Regions from separate parts of the Mesorhizobium sp. M8A.F.Ca.ET.161.01.1.1 genome, predicted to be linked through region 1. Evidence: predicted binding sites of a transcription regulator. Region 1 holds the regulator's gene; each other region holds the start of a gene.
What was found. The regulator PhoB, encoded in region 1, activates phosphate uptake and scavenging genes when phosphate is short. The targets are predictions, from matches to a motif close to TGTCATNNANCTGTCAT.
Positions count from the first base shown of each region.

Region 2: a site for PhoB is predicted at 4,046-4,062, ahead of phnF (phosphonate metabolism transcriptional regulator PhnF). Genes of this name have one in related genera too.
Region 3: a site for PhoB is predicted at 1,933-1,949, ahead of EN804_RS29435 (DUF1045 domain-containing protein). Genes of this name have one in related genera too.

Region 1 is NZ_SRTD01000005.1:168,010-174,536, forward strand. Features, by position in the region: gene pstA (phosphate ABC transporter permease PstA) at 1-418, shown strand, start outside; gene pstB (phosphate ABC transporter ATP-binding protein PstB) at 415-1,218, shown strand; gene phoU (phosphate signaling complex protein PhoU) at 1,244-1,951, shown strand; gene phoB (phosphate regulon transcriptional regulator PhoB) at 1,970-2,659, shown strand; gene EN804_RS15055 (ROK family protein) at 2,925-4,169, opposite strand; gene xylF (D-xylose ABC transporter substrate-binding protein) at 4,434-5,474, shown strand; gene EN804_RS15065 (sugar ABC transporter permease) at 5,616-6,527, shown strand, end outside.
Region 2 is NZ_SRTD01000002.1:753,120-759,646, reverse strand. Features, by position in the region: gene phnK (phosphonate C-P lyase system protein PhnK) at 98-874, opposite strand; gene EN804_RS08655 (alpha-D-ribose 1-methylphosphonate 5-phosphate C-P-lyase PhnJ) at 871-1,782, opposite strand; gene EN804_RS08650 (carbon-phosphorus lyase complex subunit PhnI) at 1,779-2,891, opposite strand; gene phnH (phosphonate C-P lyase system protein PhnH) at 2,894-3,505, opposite strand; gene phnG (phosphonate C-P lyase system protein PhnG) at 3,505-3,966, opposite strand; gene phnF (phosphonate metabolism transcriptional regulator PhnF) at 4,078-4,827, shown strand; gene EN804_RS08630 (zinc-binding alcohol dehydrogenase family protein) at 4,835-5,851, opposite strand; gene EN804_RS08625 (ABC transporter permease) at 5,929-6,527, opposite strand, start outside.
Region 3 is NZ_SRTD01000018.1:100,548-107,074, reverse strand. Features, by position in the region: gene phnN (phosphonate metabolism protein/1,5-bisphosphokinase (PRPP-forming) PhnN) at 1-18, opposite strand, end outside; gene EN804_RS29440 (alpha-D-ribose 1-methylphosphonate 5-triphosphate diphosphatase) at 15-1,154, opposite strand; gene EN804_RS29435 (DUF1045 domain-containing protein) at 1,186-1,893, opposite strand; gene iolB (5-deoxy-glucuronate isomerase) at 2,046-2,858, opposite strand; gene EN804_RS29420 (DUF3329 domain-containing protein) at 3,163-3,396, opposite strand; gene iolE (myo-inosose-2 dehydratase) at 3,461-4,378, opposite strand; gene iolD (3D-(3,5/4)-trihydroxycyclohexane-1,2-dione acylhydrolase (decyclizing)) at 4,497-6,347, opposite strand; gene iolC (5-dehydro-2-deoxygluconokinase) at 6,383-6,527, opposite strand, start outside.

The DNA of each region.
Region 1 (6,527 bases):
TGCGCTGGCCATCCTGGTCATTCCGGTCGTGGTGCGCACCACCGAGGACATGCTCAACCTGGTGCCGAACGCGCTGCGTGAAGCCGGCACCGCGATCGGCGCGCCGCGCTGGGTGGTCATCAAATCTGTCGCTTACCGCGCCGCGCTCTCCGGCATCGTCACCGGCATATTGCTCGCCATCGCCCGCATCTCCGGCGAGACGGCGCCGTTGCTCTTCACCGCGCTCAACAACCAGTTCTGGTCGAGCAATCTCAACGCGCCGATGGCCAGCCTGCCTGTCACCATCTTCCAGTTCGCTCTCAGCCCCTATGAGGAATGGCAGCAACTGGCATGGACTGGCGCACTCATAATCACCCTGACGGTTCTCGGCCTGAGCATTTTCGCCCGCAGCCTTACCGGACGCAGAGAGGACAGATGAAACCGATGTTGTCCACCGAGTTGAACACGCCCGAAGTGGCCGTGGATAAGGCCAAGATCGAGGTCAAGAACCTCAACTTCTACTACGGCCAGTCGAAGGCGTTGAAGGATATCAGCCTGTCGCTGCCCGAGCGCAGCGTCACCGCCTTCATCGGCCCGTCGGGCTGCGGGAAGTCGACGCTGCTGCGCGTCTTCAACCGCATCTACGAGCTCTACCCGAAGCAGAGCGCCGACGGCCAGGTGCTGCTCGACGGCCAGAACATCCTCGACCGCTCGCAGGATCTCAATCTCCTGCGCACCAAGATCGGCATGGTGTTCCAGAAGCCGACGCCGTTCCCGATGTCGATCTACGAGAACATCGCTTTCGGCGTCCGTCTCTACGAGAAGATCAGCAAGTCCGAGATGGACGGCCGTGTCGAACAGGCGCTGAAGCGCGCGGCATTGTGGACCGAGGTCAAGGACAAGCTCAACGCTAGCGGCCTCAGCCTGTCGGGCGGCCAGCAGCAGCGTCTTTGCATCGCCCGCACCGTGGCGGTGAAGCCGGAAGTCATCCTGCTCGACGAACCAGCCTCGGCGCTCGATCCGCTGTCGACCGCCAAGATCGAGGAACTGATCGACGAGCTGCAGGCCGACTATACGATCGTCATCGTCACCCACAACATGCAGCAGGCGGCGCGCGTGTCGCGCCAGACGGCGTTCATGTATCTGGGCGAACTGGTCGAATTCGACAAGACCGAGAAGATCTTCACGTCGCCTCGCGAGAAGCGCACGCAGGACTACATCACCGGCCGCTTCGGCTGATATCACGCATACGAGGACCAGGATCATGGCCGAACACACAGTCGCAGCCTTCGATGAGGATCTCGGACAGATCAGCAGGCTGATCAGCGACATGGGCGATCTCGCCGGCACGATGGTCGGCGGCGCCACCAAGGCTCTGCTGAATTCCGACAACGCGCTGGCACAGCGCGTCGTCTCCGACGACGCCATCATGGATGCGCGCCAGCGCGAACTCGACGACCGCGCCATCACCCTGATCGCCAAGCGCCAGCCGATGGCCGACGATCTGCGTCATGTCGTCGGCTCGATCCGCATGGCGGGCGACCTCGAGCGCATCGGCGACCTTGCCAAGAACATCGCCAAGCGTGTCGGTTCCGTCGGCCTCACCGCGACGCCGCGCGACCTGTCGCACTCGATCGATTCCATGGCGCAGCTGGTGCTGATCCAGGTGCAGGGCGTGGTCGAGGAATATGCGGCCGGCGATGCCGCCGCCCTCGCCAAGCTCAGGAATGACGACGAACGCATCGACGTCAAATACACCTCGGTGTTCCGCGAACTGCTGACCTACATGATGGAGGATCCGCGCAACATCACGGCTTGCACGCATCTCTTGTTCTGCGCCAAGAATCTCGAGCGCATCGGCGACCATGTGACCAACATCGCCGAGAATGCGTATTATGTGCTGACCGGAACGCAACTGCCCGCCAATCGTCCGAAGCAGGACGAGACGGCGATGTCGGCGCCGGCGGCTTGACGATAGGATGATCTGCCAATGATCGCGCCACGCATCATGGTGGTGGAGGACGAGGAGCCGCTCGGCGTGCTCCTCCGCTACAATCTGGAATCGGAAGGCTACCAGGTCGAGGTGGTGACGCGCGGCGACGAAGCCGAGATCCGCCTCCAGGAGAATGTGCCCGACCTCCTGGTGCTCGACTGGATGGTGCCGGCTGTTTCCGGCATCGAACTCTGTCGGCGCCTGCGAATGCGGCCCGAGACCGAGAGGTTGCCGATCATCATGCTCACGGCGCGCGGTGAGGAGAGCGACCGCGTGCGTGGCCTTTCGACCGGCGCCGACGACTATCTGGTCAAGCCGTTCTCGACGCCGGAATTCATGGCCCGGGTCAAGGCGCTGCTGCGTCGCGCCAAGCCGGAAGTGCTGTCCAGCGTGCTCAAGGTCGGCGACATCGTGCTCGACCGTGAATCGCACCGGGTCTATCGCAAGAAGAGCGAAATCCGGCTCGGACCGACCGAGTTCCGGCTGCTCGAATTCATGATGCGCCATCCCGGCCGGGTGTTCTCGCGCAGCCAGTTGCTCGACAATGTCTGGGGCGAGACGATCTATATCGACGAGCGCACGGTGGACGTGCATGTCGGTCGCCTGCGCAAGGCGGTCAACAATGGCCGCATGCCCGACGTCATCCGCACCATCCGCGGCGCGGGCTACGCGATCAGGGAAGACTAGGTCCAGGGCGGCTACGCCCCTGACTTCGTCATCCACGAGCGGAGCAAGGAGCGAAGCGACGCGGCGCAGACCCGAGGATCCATGCCGGGACCTCGACGCGTCGCCGCAGTGCAGAATTCTGCGCCGTTGCACTCTACGATCGAGGTCACGGCATGGATCCCAGGGTCTCCGCGACGCCGCTTCGCGGCTGCTCCGCCCAGGGATGACGACCTTGAGGGCGCTCGGCCAACCTCCAGCATTGGTGGTGATTCACCGGAGCGTTCGCTCAGGCCACGCTCTTCCCAGCACTGCCTCTCGCCTGCACGCCCGGCGCGAAAATCTCCTGGTCGACGAAGGTCAAGGCGCGCATGGCGCAGCCTTCGCGAATGAGCGGCAGTTCGTTCGGCTCGGTGTCGAAGGAAATCGATTCCGAATGCTGGCCGCCGGCGGTCTGGGCGATGGCCTCGCGCAAGGCCGGCTCGATCAGATCGAAGGCGGCGGCACTGACACCGACCATGGCGACCGGCGCCGGGTCGATCAGCGCGAACAGGCTGCCCAGCCCATAGCCCAGCGCCTCGCCCGCCTTGCGATAGGCTTCGCGCTCCGGTCCGTCTTTCTCCCTTGCCGTCGCGGCGAGTGTCCGCATCTGCGCGTCGCTGACATCGGCGACCGGTTCGGCGTCCTCGCCAAGCTGCCTGGCATTACGCCAGATGGCATAGTTGCCGGCATAGGCCTCGACGCAGCCGCGCCGCCCGCAACGGCAGAGCGCGCCGCCCGGGCGATGGATCATGTGGCCGAATTCGCCGCCCGATGAATGGGTGCCGGTGAACAGTTCGCCCTTGAGCACCAGGCCCATGCCGATGCCGTGCGAGAGCAGGATGGCGATGAAGTCGTCGCGGTAGCGTTGAGGGTCGCGCCAGCGCAACGCCACCGCCATCATGTTGCAGTCGTTCTCCATGGTGGCGGGGATGCCGAATTCGGCTTCGAGTATGTCGGCGAAGGCAATGTCCGTCTGCGGCGTGATCGGCGACCACAGCATGGCACGCGCCTTGGTGTCGGTGATGCCCTGGATCGCCAGCGCGATGCGGGCAACACTGCGGATATCGAGATCGGGGTCCTCGATGCGGCGGCGCACTATTGCCGTGCATTCGCCGATCAGCGCCTCGCGCGACATGGTCAGCGTGTCCAGCCGGCGCTGCTCCTCGGCGACCACCTGGCCGGCATAATCGATGACGGCGACGGATAGGAAATTCAGCGACAGCACCACGGTCATCACAGCCGCGGCCTCGGGGTTGAGGCCGAGGCCAACCTGCGGCCGGCCGCGTTTGAGTGAGCCGGCCTCGTTCGGCTTGCCTTCGGTCAGGATACCTTCGCCGATCAGGTCGGCGGATATCGCCGATATGGTCGAGTGGCTGAGGCCAGTGGTGGCGGCGATCTCGGTGCGCGAGGGCTGACCATCCCGGCGCACGGCTGCAATCACCATTGCGCGGTTGCGCCGGCGCAGATCGTCGTGGCGGATTCCCACCGACATGCTTTCCCTCCCGGTTGCCGCGGTTCTTGATCCCCCTCGAATACCTCCGGCAACAGGGTCAAACACTGGCAGAAGCGGCCGGTGCTGTCATTTATTTATTGCGAGGCTCGAAAAAAAATTTCTGGCACCTCAAAATCCATCAGAATCGATGTTGACAGTGTTCTGGCGATGGACCAGTGTTTTTTCGAGGCTCGAAAAAATAGAGCCTTTGTGCCGGCCTTCGGGCCAGTTTGGTCGCGCCATACGCGGCGCAGGGAGGATATCATGAAGAGATTCACAGCCGCCATCCTGGCGGGTGTCGCCATGTCGCTGACACTGGTGTCGGTCGCGCAGGCGAAGGACAAGGTCATCGGCGTTTCCTGGTCCAACTTCCAGGAAGAGCGCTGGAAGACCGACGAGGCCGCCATGAAGAAGGCGATCGAGGCCGCGGGCGACAAGTACATTTCCGCCGATGCGCAGTCCAATCCCGGCAAGCAGCTGACCGATGTCGAGAGCCTGATTTCGCAGGGCGCCAATTCGCTGATCATCCTGGCGCAGGATGCCTCGGCCATCGGTCCGGCGGTGCAGAAAGCGCTCGACGAGGGCATTCCGGTCGTCGGCTATGACCGCCTGATCGAAAACAAGGACGTCTTCTACCTGACCTTCGACAACAAGGAAGTCGGCCGCATGCAGGCCCGTGAAGTGTTCAAGGTGAAGCCTGAAGGCAACTACGTCTTCATCAAGGGCTCGGGTGCCGACCCGAATGCCGACTTCCTGTTCTCGGGCTCGATGGAAGTGCTGAAGGAAGCCATCGACTCGGGCAAGATCAAGAATGTCGGCGAGGCCTATACGGACGGCTGGCTGCCCGCCAACGCCCAGAAGAACATGGAGCAATTCCTCACCGCCAATGACAACAAGGTCGACGCGGTGGTCGCGGCCAATGACGGCACCGCCGGCGGCGTCGTCGCGGCGCTGACGGCGCAGGGGCTCGCCGGCACCGTGCCGGTCTCTGGCCAGGACGGCGACCACGCCGCGCTCAACCGCATCGCGCTCGGCACCCAGACCGTGTCGGTGTGGAAGGACGCGCGTGAACTCGGCAAGAACGCCGCCGAGATCGCCTCGCAGCTCGCCGACGGCAAGAAGATGACCGACATCGCCGGCGTGAAGGACTTCACAACGCCTGGCGGCAACACCGTCAAGTCGCTGTTCCTGACCCCGGTCGCCATCACCAAGGATAATCTCAACCTCGTCATCGACGCCGGCTGGATCAAGAAGGACGAAGTCTGCGCGGGCGTCGCCGCCGGCAGCGTTGCGGCCTGCAACTGAGTTTGACCGCTTGAAGAAATGAAGGCGCCGCGGCCCAAAGCCGCGGCGTTTTCTCAAAAAGATTTGTGTTTCCGCATCACGCGGATAGCTTCTAGGCTGGCTTCGGCATCCGCGTAGACGGCCAGCCGGTTGGAGGAAATCATGACCGATACGACGTCCAACCCGCAGGCCGATACCGCGCGCGCCTCGGAACTCGGCGCGGTCGCCCGGTTCCTGAAGGCGACCGAGATCGACACCCGCATGCTCGGCATGATCGGCGCCCTGCTGCTGATCTGGGTCGCGCTGCATGTGATTTCGAGCCTGCGTCTCGGCGTCAATCCGCTCGATTTCGACAGCCGCACGTTTCTCACGCCGCGCAATCTGTGGAACCTGTCGGTGCAGACGTCCGCGGTCGCCATCATGGCTTGTGGCATGGTGCTGGTCATCGTCATGCGCAACATCGACCTGTCCGTCGGTTCCGCCGAGGGCCTGATCGGCATGGTCATGGGTTTTGCGCAGGTGCATTTCCTGGTTCGGTTCGTGGGGCTTGAACTCGGCAACCCATGGATCTGGGTCCTGGCTCTGGTCATCGGCCTGGCGCTCGGCCTTTTGATCGGCGCCTTCCAGGGCTTCGTCATTGCCTATCTCGAAGTGCCGGCCTTCATCGTCACGCTGGGCGGCCTGCTGGTCTGGCGCGGCGCCGCCTGGTGGGTCACGTCAGGCCAGACGGTGGCACCGCTCGACGCCACCTTCCAGCTGATGGGTGGCGGCCCGGCCGGATCGATCGGCGCCACCTGGAGCTGGGTCGTGGGCATCGTCGCCTGCCTGGCCGTCGTGTTCGCGCTGTTCAACGGGCGCGTGCAGCGCAAGCGCTTCCGCTTCCCGCTGCGGCCGGTCTGGGCCGAGACGCTGCTCGGCGCCGTCACCTGCGCCGTCATCATGGGCGCGGTCTGGCTGGCCAACTCCTATCCATGGCCGATCGGCATCGTGAACCGCTACGCGGCCGCCAACAACATCACCGTACCCGAGGGCGGCCTGTTCATCGCCCACGGCATCGCGATACCGGTGCTGATG
Region 2 (6,527 bases), on a different contig from region 1:
CGTATAGTGACGGGGAGAAGGGGCGGTGTCGGGCGGTTTCGCCAATCTCCAACGTTGCAAAATGCGCCTGGCAGATGGGGGTGACCTGGTGCCATCGTCACACCTGAAGTATCGAGGAAACGAGCAATTGCGTGTAGGGCGCGCGCGGATCGTCGAGCACACGGTCGGTGAGGCCGCTTTCCACCACGCGGCCGTCCTTCATCACCATCATGCGCTGCGACAGAAGCCGCGCCACGGCAAGGTCGTGGGTGACGACGATCGCGGCAAGACCAAGGTCGGTGACCAGACCGCGCAGGAGATCAAGCAGGCGCGCCTGCACGGAAACATCGAGGCCGCCGGTCGGCTCGTCCATGAACACCAGCCGTGGCCCGGTGACGAGATTGCGGGCGATCTGCAGGCGCTGGCGCATGCCGCCGGAAAAGGCGCGGGGTTCGTCGTCGATGCGGTCTTCCTCGATCTCGACGCGCGACAGCCAGTCGACCGCAGTGGCGCGGATCTTGCCATAATGGCGGTCGCCGACCGCCATCAGACGCTCGCCGACATTGGCGCCGGCCGAAACCGTCATGCGCAGGCCATCGGCGGGGTTCTGATGGACAAAGCCCCAGTCGGTGCGCATCAGGAAGCGGCGCTCGGCCTCGCTCATGCGGTAGAGTTCGCGGAACTGGCCGTCACGCATGCGGTAGCTGGCGGTGCCGGAGGAAGGCAGCAGCCGCGTCGACAGGCAGTTGAGCAGCGTGGTCTTGCCGGAACCTGACTCGCCGACGACAGCCAGGACCTCGCCCGGCCACAGGTCGAAGGAGACGTTGTCGCAGCCGACACGCGAGCCGTAGAATTTCGACAGCGCCGAGACGCGCAGCAGCGGTTCGTCGGTCATTGTGCCGGCTCCATGTTTGCTGGCGCCAGATGGGTCTCGGGGGCAAGGTGGCCGCGATGGCCCTCTTCGCGCCTCTTCTCGCAGTGGTCGGTGTCGGAGCAGACGAACATGTGGCCTCCATGGTCGTCGAGGATGACCTCGTCGAGATAGACGTTCTCGGCCGCACACAGCGCACAGGGCTGGTCGAAGGTCTGCACCTCGAACGGATGGTCCTCGAAGTCGAGGCTCACCACATCGGTGAAGGGCGGCACCGCGTAGATGCGCTTTTCGCGGCCGGCGCCGAACAGCTGCAAGGCCGGCGAGCGGTGCATTTTGGGATTGTCGAACTTCGGCGTCGGCGAGGGGTCCATGACATAACGGCCCTCGACCTTGACCGGATAGGCATAGGTGGTGGCGATGCGGCCGTGCTTGGCGATGTCCTCATAGAGCTTGACATGCATGAGGCCATACTCCTCCAGCGCATGCATCTTGCGCGTTTCGGTCTCGCGCGGCTCGAGGAAGCGCAGCGGCTCGGGAATGGGTACCTGGTAGACCAGCACCTGGCCGGCGGTCAGCGGATGCTCGGGGATGCGGTGGCGGGTCTGGATGATGCTGGCGGTGGCGGTGTCGGTGGTGACGGCGACATTGGCGACCTTCTTGAAGAAGGCGCGGATCGACACCGCATTGGTGGTGTCGTCGGCGCCCTGGTCGATGACCTTCAGCACGTCGTCGGGGCCGATGATCGAGGCGGTGACCTGGACGCCGCCGGTGCCCCAACCGTAGGGCATCGGCATTTCGCGCGAGGCGAACGGCACCTGGTAGCCGGGAATGGCGATGCCCTTGAGGATCGCGCGGCGGATCATCCGCTTGGTCTGTTCGTCGAGATAGGCGAAGTTGTAGGTGGCGATGTCGGTCGGTTGCGCAGTCATTCCGCTGCCTCCTTCGTTTCTTCCACCTTCGCTGGATTTTCGCGGGCCTCATACTCGGCGCGCATGCGGCGCACGAGGTCGAGTTCGGCCTGGAAGTCGACATAGTGCGGCAGTTTCAAATGCTCGACAAAGCCGGTCGCCTGGACATTGTCGGAATGCGAAATGACGAACTCCTCGTCCTGCGCGGCGGCGACGACGTCCTCGCCCAACTCGGAGGCGCGTAGCGCCCGGTCGCAGAGCGCCATGGCCATCGCCTTGCGCTCGCTCTGGCCGAAGACGAGGCCATAGCCGCGGGTGAATTGCGGCGGCGCCTTGGCCGAACCCTTGAACTGGTTGACCATCTGGCATTCGGTGACCCGCACCGTGCCGAGCGGCACCGCGAAGGGCAGTTCGGGAACGTCGAGCTCCAACTCGACCTCGCCTATGCGGATCTCGCCGACAAAGGGATGGTTGCGGGCATAGCCGCGCTGCGTGGAATAGCCGAGCGCCAGCAGGAAACCCTCGTCGCCGCGTGACAGCGCCTGCAGGCGGATGTCGCGCGCCATCGGGAATTCCAGCGGCTCGCGGGTGATGTCGCCGGGGATGTGATCCTGCGGCATGTCGCCATCGGGCTCGATCAGGCCTTCGCGGGCGAGGATGGCCGAGACACGCGGCATGGGCTCGGCGCTGCCGGCGCGCTGCAGCGGTTCGGCGACATCGGCGCCGGCGGCAAGCTCGGGGTCGAGCAGGCGGTGCGTGTAATCGAAAGTCGGGCCAAGCAGCTGGCCGCCAGGCAGGTCCTTGTAGGTCGCCGAGACGCGCCGTTCGACCAGCATCGCGCTGGTGTCGATCGGTCTGGTGTAACCGAAGCGCGGCAACGTGGTGCGGTAGGCACGCACCAGGAAAATCGCTTCGATCATGTCGCCGCGCGCCTGGACGATGGCGAGTGCGGCGAGTTCACGGTCATAGAGCGAGCCTTCGCTCATCACCCGGTCGACGCCCAGCGCCAGCTGCTCGACGATCTGGTCGAGGCGGAGCGCGGGCACCGAGCGGTCACCGCGCCGGCGGTCGGCAAGCAGGCCGTGGGCGTTGGCAATGGCGGCTTCGCCACCTTTTACCGCGACATACATCTTCAAGCCTCCATCGTCTTGATGCGCGTCGTGCGCGGCAGGCAGGCTACGCCTTCCGATGTGGCGAGGACGATGTCGACGCCGCGCGGAAAGCGCTTGTTGTTTTGCTTCCACTGCTCGACGAAATGGCGCGGCATTTGTGCCGGCGCGATCGTGGCGCTGGTTTCGATGCCGGGGCCTTCGAGCAACAGCGGGGTTCCTGAAGTGAGATCGCCGACCTGCAGGATCAGCGTCGTCGATCGATCGGGATAATCCTGCGTGCCTTGTGAAAAACCGTCGAGCGCCATCATCTCGGCCGGTGTGGCAACAAACGCGAAATGCGCGTCGGCCGGTGTGTTGGCAAGCGGCGCACCGGTGTGGAAACCAAGCCAGGAGCCGATCGCTGCGGAGGCGTGCAAGGCCGGGTCGAGCCAGAGCGGCGTGTCGTTGTCGCAGAGCGCCAGTGCAATGGCGCCTGATGTTGCCGAAAGCGGCGCCGGCGGGCGGGCCAGGCCCGGCAAGGGCTGGACGCTGCCCGGCCGCGCCATGGCGTCCATGACTGCCCGAAACACGGTCTGTGCGTTGAAGACCGGATCGGCGAAACCGCCCTCGATCGATTGTGCCGCGATATCCATCAATCTTCTCCGCGAACCATGGTGAAGAAATCCACTTTCGTCGCCGCCGTCTCGGCACGGCGTTTTTCGTGGGCAACGGTCAGAGCCGAGCGCAAGGGCGCAATGAGCCTGGTCTCGACCTCGGCGCGGCGGGCAGGGTCCTGCCAGAGCGCGTCGGCGATGGCCGCCAGCTTCGCCTTCTGCTTGTCGCGGCCAAGCGCGTAGCAATGACCGACCTGTCCGGACGGCAGCCGGACCGTGGCGCGGGTAACGGTCGCTTCGCCGACATTGAAGGGCGCGCCGCCGCCGCCGATGCGGCCACACAGCGTGACCAGGCCGGTCTCGGGACCGCGCAGCAGCTCGGCTTGCGAAGGCAGGCCGGCCTCGTTCCAGAGCCGGACGATGTCGTCGCCGCTGGATTGCGCCAGCGTCGCCATGGCGGCTTTGCGCTCGGCCTGGTCGCGGGCTTCCTGTCCTCGCATCGGCAGCTTTCCTCTTCGCCAGATTTGTCTATTGATATAGACAACTATACAAATTATACATATTACCTAACGCGAGTCCATGACGGGTGCGTGACAAGGCGGGAGCAAAACATGATCGGGCAGCAAGCGGCCGACAGCATCGAGCGGCGCAGCGGTGTTTCACTATGGCGCCAGATCGCCGACAGGATCCTGCAAGCGATTGCCATTGGCGATGTCGCCGAAAATGCCGCGCTGCCGCCCGAAGTCGCGCTGGCCGAGCGCTACGGCGTCAACCGTCACACAGTACGCAGCGCCATATCGGCCCTCGTGCAGGAGGGCGTGCTGCGGGCCGAGCAAGGGCGCGGCACGTTCGTCTTGTCGCGCAAGCGGCTGTCCTATCCGATCGGCGCGCGTACGCGTTTCTCGGCGGGCCTGCAGGGACAGACGTCGGAACGACACATCGTGCTGCTCTCTTCATCGATCGAGCCGGCCAGCCAGCGTGTCGCCGAGGGTCTTGGCCTTGCCAGGGGCGCTGACGTGATGCGGCTGGAAACACGCGGCGAGGCCGACGGACGGTCCGTGTCGCGTGCTGCCAGCTGGTTCGATGCCAGACGCTTTGCCGGCATCGACGAGGCGATGGCGCAGACCGGTTCGATCACCGCGTCGCTCGCGCGTTTCGGCATCGACGATTATCTCAGGCAATCGACCGTGCTCTCGGCGCGCCATGCCGACGCCGCCGATCTTGCCGATCTCGATCTGCAGCCGGGCGCCATCGTGCTGGTGACGGTGGCGGTCAACGTCACGCCCGACGGCCAGCCGATCCAGTTTTCGGAGTCACGTTTTCCCGCGGAGCGGGTGGAGCTGAAGCTGTCGGCGCTGTAACGCCCGGCTATCCGATCTCGATCACGGCCTTGATCAGGCCCGACTTTTCATGGACCCAGCGTGCGAGATCCTCTGGCGTATCGGTCAGCGTGGTGCGGTGGGTGACGAGCTTGGCCAGCGGCACGGCGCCATTGCGGATCGAGGCGGCGACATGATCGAAATCGGCGCGCAGCGCATTGCGGCTGCCGACCAGCGTCATCTCGCGCTTGTGGAACTCGGGATCGGAAAAGACGATGTCGTCCTTGACGACGCTGACCAGCACAAGCGTGCCGCCATGCGCGACATGGGCGAAGGCCGATTGCACCGAGGAGGTGTTGCCGGTGGCGTCGAAGACCACGTCGAAGCCTTCGCCACCAGTCGCGTCGCGCACCAGATCGGACACGGATGCATGCGAGCCGTCAAGGACCGAGAAGCCGAGCTCGCTTGACGCGAAGCCCAGCCTTTCGCTGCTCATGTCGAGCAAGCTGACGTCGAGCCTGGCGATGCGGGCGAAGATGGCGGTGCCGAGGCCGATCGGACCGGCGCCGATGACCAGCGTGCGTGCACCGGGCTCGGAACGCGCGCGGCGCACGGCATGGGCGCCGATGGCCAGGAATTCGACGGCGGCGGCGTCGGCGAGCGACAGGCCGTTGGTGGGATAGAGGTTCTGCGTCGGCACCAGGATCTGTTCGCACATGGCGCCATCGCGATGCACGCCGAGCACTTCGATGCGCACACAGCAATTGGGCTTGCCGTGGCGGCAGGCGATGCATTTGCCGCAGGAGAGATAGGGGTTGATGATCACCGGTTCGCCGACCGCAAGACCGGCTCCTTCGCCGACTTCGACGACGGTGCCAGACACTTCGTGGCCCATGATGCGGGGGTAGGCGAGGAACGGGTGCTTGCCCTCGAAGATGTGATAGTCGGTGCCGCAGATGCCGACATGGCTGACCGCCACCAGTGCCCAGCCGGGAGGCGGCGAGCCGGGAGCGGGACGGTCTTCCAGAATGAGTTCGCCGGGCGAGCGGCAGACGACGGCTTTCATGGTTCGGTCCAATTTGGGTTTACGAAAACTCCGGCCCGTTTTGATACTGGGCCGGAGTTCGATTTTCGGTTCGTTGACTACTTGCCGCCGCGGCGGCGCAGGCCATCGAAATAGACGATGACGATGATCAGCACGCCGGTGATGACACGCTGCCAGAAGGCGTTGACGTTGAGCAGGTTGGCGCCGTTGTTGATGGTCGCCAGGATGAAGGCGCCGAGCAGTGGCCCGTGCACCGAGCCGACCGCGCCGAACAGTGAGGTGCCGCCGATCACCGACGAGGCGATCGCCTGCAGTTCCCACCCTTCGGCCTGGGTCGGGTTGCCGATGCCGATGCGCGAAGCCAAGAGCACGCCGACGAACGCCGCGCACAGACCCGACAGCGTGTAGGCCATGAAGATGGTGCGCTGGACGTTAACGCCGGACAGGCGCGAGGCCTCGGCGTTCGACCCAACCGAGAACAGATACCGGCCCCAGCGGCTGTGATGCAGGAAGACATAGGCGGGTATGCCGACCAGCAGGACCATCCAGAACAGATTGGGGACGCCGAGGAAGGAGTTGCGCGAGAATTCCTGGAAAGCATCATTGTTGATCGAAATCGAATTGCCGTTGGTCATCAAGAGGCCAATGCCGCGCAGCGACGTCAGGGTCGCCAGCGTGATGATGAAAGGCGGCAGGC
Region 3 (6,527 bases), on a different contig from region 1:
CAAGGCCGACACCATCATGCCACCCGGCATCCCTGCCGCCACACGGTGCGCACGACCGGAACACGATCGTCGACGCGCACCCGCACCAGATCGGCGCGGCGTCCCTGTTCGATGATCCCGCGGTCGTCAAGGCCGACGGCCTGCGCCGGGTTCTTCGAGACCATGGCGACGGCCTGCGGCAGCGAAATGCCTTCGACCATGTCGCCGAGGAAGAAGGCCGACTGGATCAGGCTGAAGGGGATGTAGTCGGACGACAGGATGTCAAGCAGGCCGTCACTGGCCAGGGTGCGTGCCGAAACATTGCCCGAATGCGAGGCGCCGCGCATGACATTGGGCGCGCCCATCAGCACGCCGAGCCCGGCGGCCTTCGAGGCCCGCGCCGCTTCCTCTGTGGTCGGGAACTCGGCGACCCTCACGCCCTGCTCGATGGCCTCGTCGACATGAGCCGACGTGGCGTCGTCATGGCTGGCGAGCACGATGCCGCGCTCCTGGCAGGCGGCGGCGATGAAGACGCGGTTCGGTCCTGAATTGCGTGCCGACTCGCCCATCCGCTTCTCGCAGAATTTCTTGAAATCCTGATCCGAGAGCTTCAGCTTGCGCTGGTAGTAGTAGGCGTAGGTTTCAAGGTTGACGAACTGGCGCTGGCCCGGCGCATGATCCATCAGCGACGCCAGTTTCACCCTGTCGTCTGTCTCGAAATTGGCGAAGGCCCTCAGGCAGTCCGGTGCCGAGACCTCGCAGCGCAGATGGATGAAATGGTCTGCCCGCAGCCGCTCCTGCTGGACACTGTCCTCGATCGCATCGGCCAGCTTGCGGATGTCGTCCGATGTCAGGTCGGCGTCCTCGTCCATGCCGACGCGGAGCGCATCGAGCACGGTGGTGATGCCGGCGGTCGCCACCTGCGCGTCATGGGCAAGCACCGCGGCGATCGGGTTCCAGCGCACTTTCGGCCGCGGCGCATAATGGCCCTCGAGATGGTCGGTGTGGAGTTCGACCAGTCCTGGAATGATGAAGTCGCCGCCCATGTCCTCGCCGGTCCGGGCCGCGCCGGCATCGATGCCGGCGATAAAGCCGTCGCGCAGCACCAGCGAGCCTTCGACGATCTCGTCGGCAAGAACGATGCGGGCGTTGGAAAGAACAGTTTCGGCGGTCATTGCGGCTGGTCCTTGCTTCTTCCGGCGCCTGTCAGGCGGTTTTTCTGGCCGGGCGGCGTCCAAGCGCGTGCTGGGACAGCACCATGAACGGCGCACCGGGTTCGAGTTCGACAAACAATGTCAGCGCATCCACCAGCACGGGCTGGCGCAGCACATCGGCGAAAAGGCCGTCGATCGCCGCGCGCAGGCGAGGGCTTTCCTGTGGGCCGGCCCGGCCCGACAGGGTCATATGGAAGCGAAAGGTCTCGAAAACATAGGGATAGCCCCACTGGCAGAGATTGCGAAACTCCGCCGGCTTCAGCGAATCCGGGCTGCGCCGCTCGATCTCGGCCTCGCTCAACGGCGCGCGAAACCGGTCGAAATCGCGCACGACGTCGTCGGCGAAGCGGTTGAGCGGAGGCAGCGGACCATCCGGCACCAGCGCGAAGAAGCTGTCGATCTGGCTGACGACCAGACGCGGGATCGTCACAACCGGCGTTGCTTCGGCAAAATGGTCTAGCGCCGCGCGCAGCGAAGCCTCGGTCTCGGTGGCGGCCAGGCGGAAGGGCGCTTTCAGCGTGGCGTGAAAGCCATAGCGGCGCGCCGAAGCGGTGTGGAAGGCCACTTCCGCCGCCGACAGGTCGGCCACGGCCTCAACCGGGCCGGTCGCGGCACCGAACGGGTCGCGGCCCAGCCAGTTGGCGGCGATACGCGCCAGCGGCTCGTCCTGCCTGGGGGTGAAATAGATGGCATAACGCATGGGAAGTCCTCGTCAGAAACGTTGCCATAGGTGATTTCCATGACGGATTGACGAAGCTTTGAAGGGTTTTCGAAGGCAAATCGACCCTCAGGGTCGTTAGCCGACGATTTTTCCCAACTGGACCAACAAATTCAACCGGAAACGCAGAACGGTCAGGCCTTCATCAACCATTCGTGCTCGGGCGCGTTGTGGAATTTCCACGTCCGCTTCGGCCCGGCCATCACATTGAGGTAATAGAGGTCATAGCCATGGCAGGCGGCACAAGGGTGATAGCCCTTGGGCACCAGCACGACATCGCCGTCCTCGATCGCCATGGCTTCGTCCAGCGCGCGCCGGCCATCCTTGTCGGCGTCGGTATAGACGCGCTGGAAGGCAAAACCCTGCGGCGGGTTGAGGCGGTGGTAGTAGGTTTCCTCGAGATAGGATTCAGCGGGCAGATTGTCCTGGTCGTGCTTGTGCGGCGGGTAGCTCGACGTGTGGCCGCCGGGCGTGATGACCTCGACCACCAGAAGCGAGTCGGCCGGCTGCCCCTCAGGCAGGATGTTGGTGACGTAGCGCGTGTTGGTGCCCTTGCCGCGCACCTCCTGGCCGAGATCGTCCGGCCCGATCACCCGGACCGGCAAGCCGCCGCCAAGGCCGGGCGCCGAGCATACCGCGAGTTCCAGCTCGGTGTCGGCCGTCACCGACCAGTCCGATCCCTGCGGCACGTAGACCGACCACGGCTTGCCCTCGAAAGGCGACATGCGCTCGCCGAGCAGGCCGAGATCCTTGCCGCCGGCTTTTGCCGTACCCTTGCCGGTCACGAAGACCAGGCAGACTTCGCGGTCGTCCGACTGTCCCGAGGCGCTCTGGCCGGGCTTCAGCCGATGCAGATCGAAACCGACATAGGTCCAGCCAGCGCCTTGCGGCGTGACATGCGCGACGCGGCCATTGCCCTTGTCGGCTTTGACGAGCAGTTTCGACATTTTTGTCTCTCCTATCGCAAATCTTCGAGATCGGCCGAAGCCTCCCAACTTCGTCATCCTAGGGCGTAGCAGGAGCGAAGCTCCGTCGCGGAGACCCTAGGATCCATTCCGTGACCCCGCAGCGGAGCGGAGCGGAATTCTGCACCGTCGCAACGCTTCAATCCAACGGCATGGATCCTAGGGTCTGCGCCGCGTCGCTGCGCTCCTTGCTCCGCCCTAGGATGACGAAGCGAGGAGCGTTTCGGCCAATCACCAACGTATGCGATCCGTTACGCACGTATCCAATCCACTGGAACTTCTTCCATCATTCCTTGGGTTCGATGCCGACCTTGGGTTCCTCAGGCGTCGCCTTCGCCTCCTCCACGGGCTTGTACAGATAAAAAAACTGCCAGACGGCATAGCCGGCGAAGCCGAGCGCGATCACGCCCCAGAACGGCGTGCCGCTGGCGAACTCGATGATCGACCAGATGACGCAGACCGCGACGACGGCGATGCGCCGCCACAGCGGCCGGAAGAACGGGTGTTCATAATCTTTCATCGCGCCATCCGAGAGTTGCCGAACCAGTTCTCAGATAAGCCACCCGTGGCGACCAATCCAGCCTTCAGACATTCGGGAAGCCCTGCGTCTCGACCGTGTAGCCGGCGGCGGTCATCACCCGCATCAGCTCCTTGTAGCCGACCTGCGCCATCTTCAACGGCGGGTTCTTCCTGGGGTCCTGCTCGGCCTCGACCACGAACCAGCCTTCATAGCCATGATCGGCGAAGCGCTGCACGATGGCGCCGAAATCGAGCGAGCCGTCGCCCGGCACTGTGAAGGCGCCGAGCGCCACGGCGTCGAGGAAGGACTGCTTCGTACGGTCGAGCTTGTCGATCACATCCATGCGCACATCCTTCACATGGACATGGCTGATGCGCTTGTGGTGGTTGTCGATGGCGCGCAGCACATCGCCGCCGGCAAAGGCCAGATGGCCGGCATCGAGCAGCAGCGGGATTCCTTCGCCGGAATGGCGCATGAAGGCGTCGAGTTCCGGCTCGGTCTCGACTACCGCCGCCATGTGGTGATGGTAGGAAAGCGGCATGCCTTGCTCGGCGCACCATTCGCCGAATTCCGTCAGGCGCCGCGCGTAGGCCTTCATTTCGTCGCCCGAAAGTTTCGGCTTGGTGGCGAGCGGCCTGGAGCGGTCGCCCTGGATCGAGCGTCCGACCTCGCCATAGACGATGCAGGGCGCGTCGACCGCCTTGAACAGGTCGATCATCGGCTGGATGCGCTCCTTGTTCGCAGCCATCTCCTCGTCGACCAGCGTGCCGGAAAACCAGCCGCCGCATAGCGTGACGTCGGCGGCCTTCAGGATCGGCAGCATCACCTTTGGGTCGTTGGGAAAGCGCCGGCCCATTTCCATGCCGGTGAAGCCGGCAGAGCGCGACTGGCGCAGACATTCTTCCAGCGACACGTCATCGCTCAGTTCGGCAAGATCGTCGTTCCACCATGCGATGGGGGACATGCCCAGTTTGGCTTTCAAGTCGTCACTCCGGGTTAGAACTGCTTATTACCTGTTGGTTGGCGCTGCCCCTCATCCGCCTGCCGGCACCTTCTCCCCGTATAGAGACGGGGAGAAGGAAGGAGCTTCAGCGCCGGCGTCAATCGCCGACGCTCTGCATCCGCCGCTTCTCGTCATAGGCCTTGCGCGCCGCGTTCACCTGCGGCCGGGCCGAGACCTCGGGCACCGCCACGTCCCACCAGTGCCCGCCGGCATCGGTGGAAACCAGCGGGTCGGTGTCGATGACCAGCACGGTGGTGCGGTCGTTCTTTTTCGCCTGAGCCAGCGCCGTCTCCAGCCCGGCGATCGACGAAACTTTTTCTGATGTCGCGCCCATGCTGGCGGCATGCGCGGCAAAGTCGACATCGGGCAGGATCTCGTGGCGCGAGTCCTTCAACAGGTTGTTGAAGTTGGCACCACCAGTCGCCATCTGCAGCCGGTTGATGCAGCCGAACCCCCTGTTGTCGAGCAGCACGATGGTCAGTTTCAGGCCGAGCATCACCGAGGTGGCGATCTCGGAATTCAGCATCAGATAGGAGCCGTCGCCGATCATGACGACGATCTCCTCGCCGGGCTTCGCCATCTTGGTGCCGAGCCCGCCGGCGATCTCGTAGCCCATGGTCGAGAAGCCGTATTCGGCATGGTAGGAGCCGGGCGCGCCCGCCTGCCAGAGCTTGTGCAATTCGCCCGGGAGGCCGCCCGCGGCATGCAGGAGCGTCACGCCTGATCCCATGGCGCGCTGAACGGCGCCGATCACCTGCGCATCCGATGGAAAGGCGACGTTGGTCGATGCCGTCACCTTGGCCGCGTCGGCCTGCCAGGTGGTCTTGCCAGTGACCGCATTGTCGGTCCAGGCGACAGGCGCCTTCCAGCCTTGCAGCGCGGCGCCGAGCTCGGCGAGCCCTTCCGCTGCGTCGGCGACCAGCGGCAGCGCCCGGTGTTTGCCGGCATCAAAGGGCTGCACGTTGAGCCCGATGATGGTCTTGCCGGAATTCTTGAACAGCGCCCACGAGCCGGTGGTGAAATCCTGCAGGCGCGTGCCGATGGCGAGCACCACATCGGCCTCTTCCGCCAGCCGGTTGGCGGCCGAAGTGCCGGTGACGCCGACCGCCGCCATGTTGAGCTTGTGGTCGTCCGGCAGCGAGGACTTGCCGCCTTGCGTCTCGCAGACCGGAATGCCGGCGCCTTCGGCGAACGTCGCCAGTTCGTCGGAAGCCTGCGAATAGAGAACGCCGCCGCCGGCGATGATCAGCGGCTTCCTGGCTCCCTTGAGTGCCGCCACGGCCGCCGCCAGTTCGCTACGGTCCGGACGCGGCCGGCGCTGGCGCCAGACCCGCTCGGCAAAGAAGCTCTCGGGATAGTCATAGGCTTCGGCCTGTACGTCCTGGCAGAGCGACAGCGTCACCGGGCCGCAATCGGCCGGATCGGTCAGCACCTGCATGGCGCGGCTCAGCGCCGGTATGATCTGCTCCGGCCGCGTGATGCGGTCGAAATAGCGCGACACCGGCCGGAAACAGTCGTTGACCGTCGCGGTGCCGTCCGAAAAATCCTCGGCCTGCTGCAGCACCGGGTCGGGGATGCGGTTGGCGAAGACGTCGCCCGGCAAAAACAGGACGGGCAACCGGTTCACGTGGGCAAGCGCAGCCGCCGTCACCATGTTCAGCGCGCCGGGGCCGATCGAAGAGGTCGCGGCCATGAAGCGGCGACGGAAATTGGCCTTGCCGTAGGCGATCGCCGCATGCGCCATCGCCTGCTCGTTGTGGGCGCGGAAGGTCGGCAGCTCATCGCGCACCTGGTAAAGCGCCTCGCCGATGCCGGCGACATTGCCATGGCCGAAGATCGCCCAGACGCCGCCGAAGATCGGCACTGTCCTGCCGTCGATCTCGGTCATCTGGCGGGACAGGAAGCGGGTCAGCGCCTGCGCCATCGTCAGGCGGATTGTCTTGCTCATCGTGTTTTCCTCCGCAGTCCCTGTGTCGCGGCCTGTTATGCCGCCTTGCGGCCGCGCGCGGCAAGCCACGCCTCGGTCAACTGTTCGAAGCGCGAGGCCATGTCCGCGACCGCCTCGTCATCGGACATTTTGCCGGCCAGCCATTGTTCGGCCGCGTGGACGAAGATGGTGCGGCCGACG